Regions from separate parts of the Cellulosimicrobium sp. PMB13 genome, predicted to be linked through region 1. Evidence: predicted binding sites of a transcription regulator. Region 1 holds the regulator's gene; the other holds the start of a gene.
The links. Region 1 encodes HspR, which represses chaperone genes until heat shock. Its sites were predicted from a motif close to AAGTTGAGTCNNNNNGACTCAACTT; they were not measured.
Positions count from the first base shown of each region.

Region 2: clpB (ATP-dependent chaperone ClpB) is a predicted target of HspR. The motif match lies at 2,107-2,131, and genes of this name have one in related genera.

Region 1 is NZ_CP145910.1:217,116-220,319, forward strand. Features, by position in the region: gene V5D56_RS01160 (hypothetical protein) at 74-871, shown strand; gene V5D56_RS01165 (DUF1540 domain-containing protein) at 1,001-1,309, opposite strand; gene V5D56_RS01170 (heat shock protein transcriptional repressor HspR) at 1,502-1,972, opposite strand; gene V5D56_RS01175 (DnaJ C-terminal domain-containing protein) at 1,986-2,987, opposite strand; gene grpE (nucleotide exchange factor GrpE) at 3,148-3,204, opposite strand, start outside.
Region 2 is NZ_CP145910.1:1,424,401-1,427,604, reverse strand. Features, by position in the region: gene clpB (ATP-dependent chaperone ClpB) at 1-2,053, opposite strand, end outside; gene V5D56_RS06615 (LppM family (lipo)protein) at 2,337-3,204, shown strand, end outside.

The DNA of each region.
Region 1 (3,204 bases):
GTCTTTACCCGCTACCGGCGGTTCTTTTCACCCGCTGCAGCACCGTGCCGAAGATTCTCGTCGAACCCGCGTCATGAGGGCGGCTCCCGCGCGTCTCATGTACATGGACCACATCCAGGGGTACGCCGCGCCTGCCCCCGAGCAGCTGCGCGAGGCCTGGCGCGAGAGGAGCGCCGAGACGGTCTGGCTGCGCCCGGGCGACTGGTACCACCCCGCCGTCGACGCGCTGGCCGAGGCCGTCGTCGACCGGCAGGACGTCACCCCCGCCGCGGAGCGGCTGGGGCACGCTCGAGGCGAGGCCGGCGTCGGCATCGGCGAGGCGATCGACGACGTGGCGTGCCTGTACCGCTCGCACGACCGCGAGCCCGATCTCGAGCTCCTGCGCGCCGTCGCGGTCGGGTGGGCCGAGGGCTACGCCGCGACGCCGGTCTCCCCGGAGGTCCTCGACCCCGAGTCCGGGCTCGCGACGCCCCAGTACCTGACCCATCGCCTCCGCGAGACGTACGGCGCGGCACAGCGCTCGGGCGTGCCCGTCGGCGACACCCACGGGCTGCTCGTGGTGGACGTGGCCGTCGACGACCTGACGGGCTGGCAACGCTTCGCCCGGTCGGCCGCGATGGGTCGGGCGCTCACGCAGACCTTCGGCGACGGGCACCCGATGGCGTCGCTCGGCAACGGGCTCTTCGTCGTCCTGGGCGAGCGTCTGGTCGACGGCGAGGCCGTCCGGGTCGAGCTGCGCCGTCGTATCGAGCGCACCGGGCTCTCGCTCGGCGTCTCGGCGATCCTGCGCCGTCCGCCGCGCCTGTGGACCGAGCCGCTGCCGGGGACCCACGCCGCCGCCGTCGCGCTCCTCGACACGCTCCAACGCTGAGCAGTCCGCTCCAGGCCGGGCACGACGACGCCCCGGCCGAGCGGGCGAGCGCTCGTTCCGGGGCGTCAGGGGGCGGGGCGTCCCTGCGGTCCGGTGGGTTACCGGACCGCCTTCCGAGGAGCCCGCGCGTCAGCGCGGGGTGAACGTCAGGCAGTCCGCGCTGATCTCGCTCGACGGGCCCGCACCGACGCGGATGGACGGCGCCGAGCACTCGAGCGACTCGTTGTGGACGCACTCCGTGCGCTGGCACGCACCGACGTGCGCGAGGACCTTCTCCAGCCCGCCCTTGGTCCCGAGCGGGATGAAGGTCGCGCACTCCGCGTCGCCGACGTGGCCGGCGATCGTCACGGCGCCGGCGTGGCACCCGTGGTCGTGGTTGTACCCGCACCCGTCGATGGAACACTCGACGACCTGGGGCATCTCCATGAGGCTGCTCATCGTTGTCTCCTCGCTCCGAGGACCCGGGGGGCCGGGCTTCCGTTCTCCACGGTATTCCCGGAATTCCCTCGTGTATAGCAAGCAAGGCCTGGCTAACAATTGCCGCGCGCGCATTTCAATAGCGCACATCATTCTTTCGAAAATGCACCGCAGGCGGTCTCTCGGGACTGCGGCCCGTCCGCCTCGACAGGCTCAGCCCTCGTCGTGCGACCGGGCGGACGGCCGCCAGATGACGAGCGCACGCGCCTCGGCGTGCTCGGCGAACGTCTCGCGCAGCGCGTCGTCGACGCCGCGCCGGACGCTGCGACCGCGCGGGACCACGACGACGTCGCCGCTCGCCGCAGCGGCGAACACGCGACCGCCCGGCTCGACGCGCGCCGAGAGGGCCTCGAGCCGGCGCTCGAGCCGCTCGACCTGCGACTCCAGCGCCAGGATGCGCTGGATCCCGGCGAGGTTGATGCCCTCGTCGTGGCTGAGCCGCTGCACCTCGCGCAGCTTCGCGACGTCGCGCAGCGAGTAGCGGCGCCCGCGCCCTGCGGCGCGACGCGGCACGACGAGCCCGAGGCGGTCGTACTGGCGCAGCGTCTGCGGGTGCATGCCCGCGAGCGCCGCCGCCTGGGAGATGACGAGGACGGGCGCGTCCTCGGGGACGTCCTGGCTCACGACGCCACCTCCGTCACTGGGCCGCCTGGCGGGCGAGGTCCGCGCGCACGTCCTGCCCGTCCGTCTCGGCGGCGAACGCCTCGACCGCCTCGCGCGCGGCCTTCGACAGCTTCTGCGGGACGGCCACCTGGACCGTCACGAGGAGGTCGCCCGTGCCCTTGGCGGCCGTCACGCCGCGGCCCTTGACGCGCAGCGTCCGGCCCGACGGCGTGCCCGCGGGCACCTTGACCTTGACCGTGGACCCGTCGAGCGTCGGCACGGAGATCGTGGCGCCCAGCGCCGCCTCGGCGAACGTCACGGGGACGCTCACGCGCAGGTTGGTCCCGTCGAGCGCGAACACGGGGTGCGGCGTGACGTGGACCGTGACGACGAGGTCGCCGGCCGGACCGCCCCCGCTGCCCGGGCGACCCTTGCCGCGCAGCCGGATCTTCTGGCCGTCCCGCACGCCCGGAGGGATGCGCGTGGTCACCTGGCGGCCGTCGACGGTGAACGTGACGGTCGAGCCCTCGACCGCCTGGCGGAAGGGCAGGGTCGTGGCTGCGGCGACGTCGGCGCCGGCCTGCGGGCCGCCGAAGCCCTGGCCCGCGAACCGCTGACCACCGGCCCCGCCCCCGAACATCGACCCGAGGATGTCCTCGAACCCCGCGCCGCCCTGGCCACCGGTCGAGTAGCGCACGCGCGCCCCGCCCGGGGCGCCGCCGCCGAACATCCCGCCGAACAGGTCCTCGAAGCCCGCGCCGCCGGCGCCGCCCGGACCCGCGGAGAACCGCGCGCCGCCGCCCGCCATCGCCCGGATCGCGTCGTACTGCTCGCGCTCCTTCGGGTCGGACAGCACGGCGTAGGCCTCGCCGATCTCCTTGAACTTCGCCTCCGCCGCGTCGTCACCCGGGTTCTGGTCCGGGTGGTACTGGCGGGCGAGCTTGCGGTACGCCTTCTTGATCGCGGCGTCGTCGGCGTCCTTGGGGACGCCGAGCGCGGCGTAGAAGTCCTTCTCCATCCAGTCCTGGCCGGTCATGGCGCCTCCCTCCGGGTCGTGTCTCGTGTGCTCGTGGGTCTGTCCTCGCGGTGCTCGACCGGGGCGCTGCGGCGCTCCCGGTGGTGATCGTCCCGTGCCCGACGGCGGAGCGCACCTTCGCGCGGAAGGTGCGCCCGCGCCGTCGGGCACGGGGGTGGTGCTACTCCGGGCCGACGACGGAGACGCGCGCGGCGCGCACGACGCGCTCGCCGATCCG
Region 2 (3,204 bases), 1.2 Mb from region 1:
CCGAGTACGGCCGACGGCGCACGGCCTCGGTGAGCTGACCACCCTCCTCGTAGCCGACGTAGCCCGGAGGGGCACCGACGAGCCGGGCCACCGAGTGCTTCTCGGAGTACTCCGACATGTCGATCCGCACCATCGCGCGCTCGTCGTCGAACAGGAAGTCCGCGAGCGACTTCGCGAGCTCGGTCTTGCCGACACCCGTCGGGCCGAGGAAGAGGAACGACCCCGTGGGTCGGTCCGGGTCGGAGACGCCGGCGCGCGAGCGCCGGACGGCGTCGGACACGGCGGACACCGCGGAACGCTGCCCGATGAGGCGCTCGCCGATGACCTCCTCCATGTGGAGGAGCTTCTCGGACTCGCCCTGGAGCATGCGCCCCGCGGGGATGCCGGTCCACGCCGAGACGACCTCGGCGATCTCGTCCGCGCCGACCTTGTCCGCGATCATCGGTGCCGTGTCCCGGCCGTCGACCGCGTCGGCGGCGTCCTCCGCGGCCTCCGCGCGCTCGGCCTCGTCCACCTCCCGCTGCACCTGCGGGATCTCGCCGTACTGCAGGCGACCGGCCGTCTCGAGGTCACCCTCGCGGATCGCGCGCTCGACCTGGACGCGCAGCTCGTCGAGCTTGGCGCGCAGGTCGCCGACGCGGTTGTGCCCGGCCTTCTCGGCCTCCCACCGCGCGGTGAGCGACGCGAGCTCCTCGCGGCGGTCGGCCAGATCGGCGCGCAGCCGCTCGAGGCGCTCGAGGCTCGCAGGGTCGGTCGACTCGGAGAGCACGACCTCCTCCATCTCCAGACGCGTCACCGCGCGCTGCAGCTCGTCGACCTCGACGGGCGACGAGTCGAGCTCCATGCGCAGCCGCGACGCGGCCTCGTCGACGAGGTCGATCGCCTTGTCGGGGAGCTGGCGTCCGGTGATGTACCGGTCGGAGAGCGTCGCGGCCGCGACGAGGGCGGAGTCGGCGATCGTCACCTTGTGGTGCGCCTCGTACCGCTCCTTGAGCCCGCGCAGGATCGCGACGGTGTCCTCGACCGACGGCTCGCCCACGAAGACCTGCTGGAAGCGACGCTCGAGCGCCGGGTCCTTCTCCACGTGCTCGCGGTACTCGTCGAGCGTCGTGGCGCCGACGAGCCGCAGCTCGCCGCGCGCGAGCATGGGCTTGAGCATGTTGCCCGCGTCCATGGCACCTTCTCCGCCCGCACCGGCGCCGACGACGGTGTGCAGCTCGTCGATGAAGGTGACGACCTCGCCGTCGGACGAGCGGATCTCCTCGAGGACGGCCTTCAGCCGCTCCTCGAACTCGCCGCGGTACTTCGCGCCCGCGACCATGCTCGCGAGGTCCAGCGAGATGAGGCGCTTGCCCTGGAGCGACGTCGGGACGTCCCCCGCGACGATGCGCTGCGCGAGGCCCTCGACGACGGCCGTCTTGCCGACGCCGGGCTCGCCGATGAGGACGGGGTTGTTCTTCGTGCGGCGCGACAGCACCTGGACCACGCGGCGGATCTCGGAGTCGCGACCGATCACCGGGTCGAGCCGGCCGTCGGCGGCCGCGGCCGTGAGGTCGGTGCCGTACTGCTCGAGAGCCTTGTACGTGCCCTCGGGGTTCGGGCTCGTGACCCGCGCGCCGCCCCGGACCGCGGGCAGCGCCGAGCGCAGCGCGTCGGCCGGGGCGCCCGCCTGCTGGAGGATCGTCGCGGCCTGGGACGACCCCGCCGCAAGGCCGATGAGCAGGTGCTCGGTCGACACGTACTCGTCGCCGAGGCCCTGCGCCTCCTTCGCCGCGTTCTCGAGCACGGCGGACGTGGCCCGGGACGGCTGGGGCTGCGCGACGGCGGAGCCGCTCGCCGTGGGCAGCGCGACGAGCGCGGCGCGCAGCCGCTGGCCGATCGCCTGCTTGTCGGCGCCGACCGCGTCGAGCAGCCCGACGGCGACGCCGCCGTCCTGCGCGAGCAGCGCGGCCAGGAGGTGGGTCGGCTCGAGCTGGGGGTTGCCGGCAGCGGTGGCGGTCTGGATCGCGTCGCCGATCGCCTGCTGCGACATCGTGGTGAACTTCGTCTCCATCGGTGCTCCGGTGGTTGATCAGGGGACAGGGTCTGACCAGTGGAACGGTCCTCAAGTTGAGTGTATTCCGCTCAACTTCGCTGGCTCGCCGGACCTCCAGGCCCGCGGGACGGGACGGATGAAGTCTCCGGACGTTCGTCTCAAATCGGCATCGACCCTCGCCCTGGTGACGGATCCGCGACATGCTGGGCGGGTGAACCCCTCGCCGCTGCGCAGACGACTCGGACTCGGCGCCCTCCTCGCCACTCTCGCACTCTTCCTCGCGGGGTGCATGAAGATCGACATGGATCTCACGCTCAACGAGGACGACACCGCCGACGGGACGATCGTCATGGCGATCTCCGACGAGACGGCGGAGGCGCTGGGCCAGGACCCGCAGGCCCTCTGGGACCAGATGGGCTCGGAGATGGAGGGCGACCTCCCGCCGGGGGCGACGCAGGAGCCCTACGCCGAGGACGGCTACACCGGCACGCGGATGACCTACAGCGGCCAGCCGATCGCCGACATGTCGACCGGGGCCACCGACGAGCTCTCCATCACGCGCGAGGGCGACGAGTTCGTCGTGAGCGGCTCGATGGACATGTCCGACCAGGAGCTGGGCCTCGACGGCACCGACCCGGAGTCGGACGAGATGACCCGCCAGATGATGGAGGGCTTCGAGTTCAGCATCTCCATCACGTTCCCCGGCGAGGTCGGCGAGACCAACGGGCAGGTGGACGGGAACACGGTGACGTGGACGCCCGTGATGGGCGAGGTGACCGAGATCTCGGCCCGCGGGTCGGCGGTCGCCGGCGGCGCCGCGGCGGACCCGGGCGACGGCACCACGGACGGCTCGACCGACGGGTCCGACGACGGCACGGGCGACAGCACGGACGACAGCACCGCGGGCTCGTCGGCGGACTCGGACAGCGACGAGGGCTCCGACTTCCCCTGGTGGATCGTCGGGCTGGTCGGGGGGATCCTGCTGCTCGGGATCATCGGCCTCGTGCTGTGGCTGGTGCTGCGGAAGAAGCCCGACGCCCAGGACGGCAACGCCGGCTTCGCCCAGAGCGGCTACCCCGGTCAGCCGGGCGCCCCGCAGGGCCCCGCCGGCCAGTACCCCGGTCAGCCGGGCGCCCCGCAGGGCCAGTACCCCGGTCAGCCCGGTCAGT